DNA from 2 places in the Pectobacterium sp. A5351 genome. Region 1 is predicted to be linked to the other one. Evidence: predicted binding sites of a transcription regulator. Region 1 holds the regulator's gene; the other holds the start of a gene.
What was found. Region 1 encodes Fur, which represses iron uptake genes when iron is present. Its sites were predicted from a motif close to ATAATAATGAGAACNACTATCAA; they were not measured.
Positions count from the first base shown of each region.

Region 1 (4,077 bases):
TCGAATACGTTGAGTCGATTAAACGTGACGTCGAGTGGCTGGGCTTTTCATGGAGCGGCGACGTTCGCTATTCTTCTGATTATTTCGATCAACTGCATGCGTATGCGGTTGAGCTGATCGGTAAAGGGCTGGCTTACGTTGATGAACTGACGCCCGAGCAGATCCGTGAATACCGTGGTACGCTGACGGCACCGGGAAAAAACAGCCCTTACCGCGATCGTACCGTGCAGGAAAATCTGGCGCTGTTTGAGAAAATGCGTAACGGTGGATTTGCGGAAGGTACGGCCTGCCTGCGTGCAAAAATCGATATGGCATCGTCCTTTATCGTGATGCGCGATCCGGTGCTGTATCGTATTAAATTTGCCGATCACCACCAGACGGGCAACAAGTGGTGCATCTACCCGATGTATGACTTTACCCACTGCATTTCCGATGCGCTGGAAGGAATCACGCATTCACTGTGTACGCTGGAATTCCAGGATAACCGTCGCCTGTACGACTGGGTGTTGGATAACATCACTATTCCTTGCCATCCGCGTCAGTACGAGTTCTCTCGCCTCAATCTCGAATACGCGATTATGTCCAAGCGTAAGCTGAATCAGTTGGTTACGGAAAACGTCGTTGAAGGATGGGATGACCCACGCATGCCTACCATTTCTGGCCTGCGTCGTCGTGGTTACAGTGCGTCTTCTATCCGTGAGTTCTGTGTGCGCATCGGCGTGACGAAGCAGGATAACAACGTGGAAATGGCTGCGCTTGAATCCTGTATCCGCGACGATCTGAATGATAATGCCCCGCGTGCGATGGCGGTGCTGGATCCGGTCAAAGTGGTGATCGAGAATCTGCCAGCCGGGCACGAAGAATTTGTCGCGATGCCAAACCATCCGAACAAACCGGAAATGGGTTCACGTCAGGTCGCATTCAGCCGTGAGGTTTATATCGATCGCGCGGACTTCCGTGAAGAAGCCAACAAACAGTACAAGCGCTTGGTGCTGGGTAAAGAAGTGCGTCTGCGTAATGCCTATGTGATCAAAGCCGATCGCATTGAAAAAGATGAGCAGGGCACCATCACCACGATTTACTGTCGCTATGATGCGGAAACGCTGAGCAAAGATCCGGCTGATGGTCGTAAAGTGAAAGGCGTGATTCACTGGGTTTCTGCGGCACACGCGGTACCAGCTGAATTCCGCTTGTACGATCGCTTGTTCAGTGTGGCAAACCCTGGCGCGGCGGAAGACTTCCTGTCGACGATTAATCCAGACTCACTGAAAATTACGCAAGGTTTTGTGGAAGCAAGCCTGGCGCAGGCGGAAGCAGAGAAAGCGTATCAGTTTGAGCGTGAAGGTTATTTCTGTGCCGACCGTGTTTACTCCAGTGCGGAACATCTGGTGTTTAACCGTACGGTTGGACTGCGTGATACCTGGGTAGGCTAACGCCTCCGGTAAGAAGACAAAAATAAAACCGCCTCGGCGGTTTTATTTTTTTATGCGGTCGATTTATCGTGTTGATTCGTGCAGGGTTTCATCCTCGCGGCAATCCCCTTCACTGCAATGCCCGTAGAGATACAAACTGTGGTTGGTCAGTTTAATGCCGTGTCTTTCTGCGATCTCGCGTTGGCGTGCTTCGATAGATTCATCGCGGAATTCAATGACTTTGCCACAGTCGAGGCAAATTAAGTGATCGTGATGATGCTGTTGTGTCAGTTCGAAGACGGATTTACCCCCTTCGAAGTTATGACGAGTGACGATGCCCGCATCATCAAACTGGTTGAGTACGCGATAGACGGTAGCAAGACCAATCTCTTCGCCCATATCAATCAATCTCTTATATAAATCTTCCGCACTGACGTGGTGACAGACCGGATCCTGTAACACTTCCAGAATTTTCAGTCTTGGAAGCGTGACTTTCAGGCCGGCCTTCTTTAATGCGATATTGTTGTCAGTCATGCGGGTTTAGTCCTGTTGCTTGCTTATCAATGGAGGCTGCCTAGCCTATGACATCGGTCGGCGCAAAAAATGTAATAGCGTCCCAATTATAGAACCGCACATACAAAATGAAAACAAGGGAATGTTAACAATATTGTCCCCATTCATATTACTGGTATACAACGCAATCCGTTGTTGATGAATAAAGAAATGGTGAAGTACGTATAAAACCGATGGGATTATTGTACAGGTTTACGGATAGAAGTTAAAAAAATGTATCAATTATTATGAAAGGTTTTACCTATCAATGTTATTTTGGCTCTGATAGGAGCTATCAGAGCCAACGCGTCTTAGCCAACCAGCTCTTTCAGGTTCAGTTCATCGCTGATCTGTTTTACCCACGCGGTTACGCGCTCGCTGGTCAGTTCAGGCTGACGGTCTTCATCAATAGCCAGGCCGATGAAGTGATTGTCGTCGGCGAGTCCTTTAGAGGCTTCAAAGTAATAGCCTTCTGTTGGCCAGTGGCCGACAATCGTCGCACCGCGAGGCTCAATAATGTCACGAATAGTACCCATGGCATCGCAGAAGTATTCTGCATAGTCTTCCTGATCGCCACAGCCAAATAGAGCAACCAGTTTTCCTGTGAAATCAATCTCTTCCAGTGAAGGGAAAAAGTCATCCCAATCGCACTGAGCTTCACCGTAATACCAGGTTGGAATACCCAGCAGCAGAATATCGAAACCTTCGAGGTCTTCTTTGCTGCTTTTGGCGATGTCATGAACATCAGCAACGTTGGTGCCTAACTGTTGTTGGATCGTTTTGGCGATGTTTTCAGTATTACCAGTGTCACTGCCAAAGAATATTCCGATGAGTGCCATGAATTGAATAACCTCTTGATTCCTAATGGTATGGTGTAATGTTTCACCCACTTATCTGTTAATAATAACAGACACTCACATCAGGAGAAACTCGTATCGGTAAGGAGGCGTAAATCAAGAACGTATGAAATGCGGAGGGCAGTAAAAGAAATGAAGCGTATCTCTGCGGAGGCTAAATTCCACACAGTGAATAGGGATTATGTTGTCGTCTGGGACTAAATGCACATATCCTTAATGTATTTATGGATATTTATTATAACAACGTTTCATTTTTTATGAATGTGCTTTTTATTTTAAAAACTAATTTCGGTTGTAATTAAAAAATAGGCTTCTGTTTGTAAGAAATAAAAAAACTTTACAGTACGCTACGATGCATGAGTATTAAAATACATATAAAAGATAATGTTTTTATCGGATTGAATACTTATAACATTTATCGTGAATATTCCCAATAAATTAAAACAAGAATTATAACCATTTACAGATGAGGTGATGAAAATACAAGAATGGTTTTTATCATATTGATTTTAAATGGATAAATTAAGATTTCAGCGTAAGCGGCCTTGCCGACTGATAGCATGTCCATGCTGACGTACATGAGACACGGTCGGCAGCATTTTTGATGGTAACTCTATGATTAAAATACTTATATCTATAAAAATAGGTGGATTCATTCTCAATATAAAAAATTATATTAATAAATATAGCGAGAATGCTAAATATTCTCTGTATTTAGCCGATGATTTAGCGTGGTTTTTTAGTTTTCAACTCGGTGAAATGTGAACGCTAGGGAGAAGTGACTTGTTTCATGGTGTGAATTTTCTGATTCACATCGGTTGATTAGCGATAAAAATATTTTTAACCATTTTCCTGATTTGGAGTGAGCTATGAGACTTATAAAAAATATTGCCATCAGAACTGCTATGCTATGGGTGCTGGGTATTTTTTGTGTTCTTTGGGGCGGCGTATCAATATATACCATGTTCTCTTTTAAAGAGATGACGGCGAGCTCGAAAACTAGCACTTTGCTGGTTCAGAACATGAATTTTATCAACCAGGGCAACGATCAATACTTCCGCATGGTAACCCGTCTGGCGCGCGCTGTTGACGCCCGCCGCAGCGGTGATAATGCCACCGCAGATAAAGAGCAGGCTTCCGCCCTCGTCGCGCTGGATAAACTGAAGTCTGATTTGGTGGCGTTTAATGCTATCGATCATGCGGGTCTGGATGCCACGCTGGTACAGGCCGTCAGTCGTGACTGGAACAATCTGGTG
Region 1 covers NZ_CP116477.1:3,013,132-3,017,208, reverse strand. Annotated here, with positions in the region: gene glnS (glutamine--tRNA ligase) at 1-1,433, shown strand, start outside; gene fur (ferric iron uptake transcriptional regulator) at 1,497-1,946, opposite strand; gene fldA (flavodoxin FldA) at 2,276-2,803, opposite strand; gene O1Q74_RS13970 (methyl-accepting chemotaxis protein) at 3,691-4,077, shown strand, end outside.

Region 2 (4,077 bases), 480 kb from region 1:
TGCGCCCGGCCTGACCATGCTGGCGTCAGAACGATTTCCCAGACATAAACCGAGGGCATCGATTGCAATAGATTTCCCCGCACCGGTTTCCCCGGTGATAACGCTCATTCCTGACTGAAAATCAATTTCTAATTCGCGCACGATGGCGAAGTGACTGATAGTGAGTTGCGCCAGCATGATAATCCCCTGTATGTAATCACATGTGATTACATACAGTATAAACTGGTTTTATATACAGTAAAGTAGCTGGGTAGAATTTTAGAATAATTTTTTTGACCAGCCGAGCTTTGAACTTAGTGTATTGAAATAGCTGTAATTTTTTGGATGAATCAGATTTAGGTGGTGCTCGCTGCGGCGAATCAGCACTTCTTCACCTTCCTGTACCGGCAGTGCAATCTGGCTGTCGCAACTGATTTCCAGGTCATTGGTAATGCAGGAAAATTTGAGCCGAATCGTACTGCTGCTGTTGATGACCAGCGGGCGTGCAGACAGCGTATGCGGGAACATGGGGACCAGCGCAATCGCATCCAACGACGGCGTCAGAATCGGGCCGCCAGCGGAAAGGGAATAGGCGGTTGAGCCTGTAGGCGTGGCGATAATCAGGCCGTCTGAACGTTGGGAGAAGGCGAATTTGTCGTCAATATAGACTTCAAATTCAATCATATGTGCGACTTTTCCCGGGTGAAGCACCACTTCGTTAATGGCGGTACTGATGCTGTCGGGCTGGTTTGCGCGGCAAACATGCGCTTCCAGCATGAAGCGTTGTTCGCTCAGATAGTGGCCGTCGAGAACGTCAGAAAGCTGTTGCTGCGCATGGTCAGGATCGAGATCGGTCAGAAATCCGAGGTTACCCCGGTTCACACCGATCACCTTGATGTCATAGCGCGACAGCACGCGCGCCGCGCCGAGCATATTGCCGTCACCGCCGACGACAACCGCCAGATCCGCTTGCTGACCGATGTCGGCAAGGCTACCCGTCGGCACGTCTTTCAGGTTCAGTTCACGGGCGATCTGCTGCTCGATCAGAACCGAGTAACCTTTTTCGGTGAGCCAGTGGTAAAGCATCTCATGCGTTGCCAACGCCGTTGGATGGCGTGGATGGCCGACAATGCCAATACAATTAAACGGCCTGTTCATTGTAAGCGGTGTGTTCATTGCTGTTTTGTCCTCAGCGTGGTGTATCGGCAGCGGCGGGAACCAATATATGACGGGTTCCCTTGAATCCCCGATTTTGATCCCCATAATAAGCAACTAGCGAGATTAATGCTAAACCGCGGAGAATTTCATGAGTAGTAAAGAACAGAAAACGCCTGACGAGCAAGTGCTGGATCAAAAGGAAGCAGCAAAAGGGCAGCAAGCGGATGCCGCGCCAGAGACGGCAGACGTAGCTGACCCGCGTGATGCGCGCATCGCCGAACTGGAAGCTCAGTTGAGCGAACTGCAACAGCGTGAACGTGACAATATGCTTCGCGTCCGTGCTGAAGCCGATAACGTTCGCCGCCGTGCGGAAATGGATGTTGAGAAAGCGCATAAATTTGCGGTAGAAAAATTTGCCAGCGAAATGCTGCCGGTTATCGATAACCTGGAACGCGCGCTGGATACGGCGGACAAAGCCAATGAATCACTGGCTGCGATGATTGAAGGGGTTGAACTGACGCTGAAATCATTGCTGGATGCCGTCCGCAAATTTGGTATTGAGGTTGTCGGTGAGGTAAACGTACCGTTTAATCCAGAAGTGCATCAGGCAATGACGATGCTACCTTCGGCCGATCATCAGCCAAACCATGTCATGATGGTCATGCAAAAAGGCTATACGCTGAACGGCCGTTTGCTGCGTCCGGCGATGGTTGCGGTATCAAAAGCACAAGACTGATACTCTGATTTTATGCGCTACAGTTACAATACGCGCATGGCTAAAACGTATCTTCCTTCCAAACCCTATGCCCACCGCATTAATGCTGTTCACTTAAGCGTGGATTTAGGGGGAAACACGGTGATGAGGTTCCCGTAGGGATACCTCGCACCGTGGTAGCCCCCGATATCTCGATTCTTAAACGATCGGCATTAATGCCCACCGTATGGGGTTTTTTGTTTATATTTTGTTAAGATTTGTTTGATAAAAAAGATGTTTTTTAGGTTTTGAATGACTCATCATCTTTAACTATCAAAAGAATTGGTATCACCTCTCTAAATGCACTTGATAATCATTATCGTTTCTGTGAGAGTAGTAAAACACCAGTGTTAGAAGGGTCATACTATGCCGGGTAGCCGTGTTATTGAGTCAACAAGCCGTACATCAAGGAAGATAAAACTCTCTTTGATGGGCCCGGCGTTTATCGCGGCGATTGGTTATATCGATCCGGGTAACTTCGCCACGAACATCCAGTCTGGCGCAGCCTATGGCTATACGTTGCTGTGGGTGGTGGTGTGGGCGAACCTGATGGCGATGCTGATCCAACTGCTGTCCGCCAAATTGGGGATCGCAACGGGTAAGAATCTGGCGGAACATATCCGCGATCGTTTTCCGCGCCCGGCCGTGTGGGCGTATTGGGTACAGGCCGAAATTATTGCAATGGCGACCGATCTGGCCGAATTTATCGGTGCGGCGATTGGTTTCAAACTGCTCCTGGGCGTGTCGTTGCTGGAAGGCGCGATTCTCACCGCTATTGCAACTTTCCTGATTTTAATGCTGCAACAGCGCGGTCAGAAGCCGCTGGAGATGGTCATCGGTGGCCTGCTGCTGTTTGTTGCAGCGGCGTATATTGTCGAACTGGTCTTCTCTCAGCCGGAGTTGTCCGCATTAGCCAAAGGCATGGCGATCCCTAGTCTGCCGACCTCTGATGCCGTGCTGCTGGCGGCGGGCGTTCTGGGGGCGACCATTATGCCGCATGTGATTTATCTTCACTCTTCCTTGACGCAGCACGAAGGCAGCCATACTCGTGCCGAGCGCTATTCTGCCACGAAAGTCGATGTCGCGATTGCGATGACCATCGCCGGGTTCGTCAATCTGGCGATGATGGCGACGGCAGCGGCGGCGTTCCATTTCAGCGGCAATCAGGATATTGCCGATTTGGATAAAGCCTACCTCACGCTGGAGCCACTGCTGGGTAAAGCCGCCGCGATAATTTTTGGTCTGAGTCTGGTGGCTGCTGGCCTGTCCTCTACGGTTGTCGGTACGTTGGCGGGGCAGGTGGTGATGCAGGGATTTGTGCGTTTCCACATTCCGCTTTGGGTACGCCGCACCGTAACGATGCTGCCGTCGTTTATCGTGATCCTGTCCGGTATGGATCCGACGCGCGTGCTGGTGTTGAGTCAGGTGGTGCTGAGTTTCGGGATTGCGCTGGCGCTGGTTCCGCTGCTGTCCTTCACCGGCAACCGCGAGCTTATGGGGGCGATGGTCAACGGCAAATGGGTACAGCGCATCGGGCAACTCATTGTCGTGCTCGTGGTTTCTCTGAATATGTATCTGCTCATTGATACGATGCTGGGGATATAGATCGGATGCCACCACTTATTAGGCCAGACGCGGGTGGTGGCACCGCTCAACGCACTATGACTAAACTATTATCACACTTGCCTTCTTACTGACTGGTTTTCCTCAGCTCCGTCACCGGCACGCCGCCGATTCCCCAGTTGTCCGTATCGACTTCATCAATCACGACGACGGTGGTTTTTGGATTCTTGTTTAGCACATCGACCAGCAGTTGGGTTACACCCTCAATCAATTGGCGTTTTTGCTCAGCGGTGGCGCCTTCATTGGTGATTTTGATGTTGACGTATGGCATGGATTCTCCTGAATTGTGATAGTGGTCGACGGTAGGCGAATATGTCGTTATTCTGCTCGTTTTCTCATCAAATGAAAGTGAATAGTAATGAGCAAGTTGCTGACTCAGATAGAATAGATTTTAGTAGGAAACTGGCACTCATAAAGATGCGCTGGCAGCACGTTTATGCCGGGGCGGAAAGGGGATATGATAATCCGGTTGTTATAAATGAAATGAGCCCCTTCCATCATCGATCGTCCAGGTGTTTGCATGTCATCTCCCATTGATATCGTCGAAAAGAAGCTGCTGTCCG
Region 2 covers NZ_CP116477.1:3,490,709-3,494,785, reverse strand. Annotated here, with positions in the region: gene recN (DNA repair protein RecN) at 1-177, opposite strand, end outside; gene nadK (NAD(+) kinase) at 259-1,137, opposite strand; gene grpE (nucleotide exchange factor GrpE) at 1,286-1,873, shown strand; gene O1Q74_RS16120 (Nramp family divalent metal transporter) at 2,258-3,496, shown strand; gene O1Q74_RS16115 (4-oxalocrotonate tautomerase family protein) at 3,582-3,785, opposite strand; gene nudK (GDP-mannose pyrophosphatase NudK) at 4,035-4,077, shown strand, end outside.
Region 2: a site for Fur is predicted at 2,198-2,220, ahead of O1Q74_RS16120 (Nramp family divalent metal transporter). Genes of this name have one in related genera too.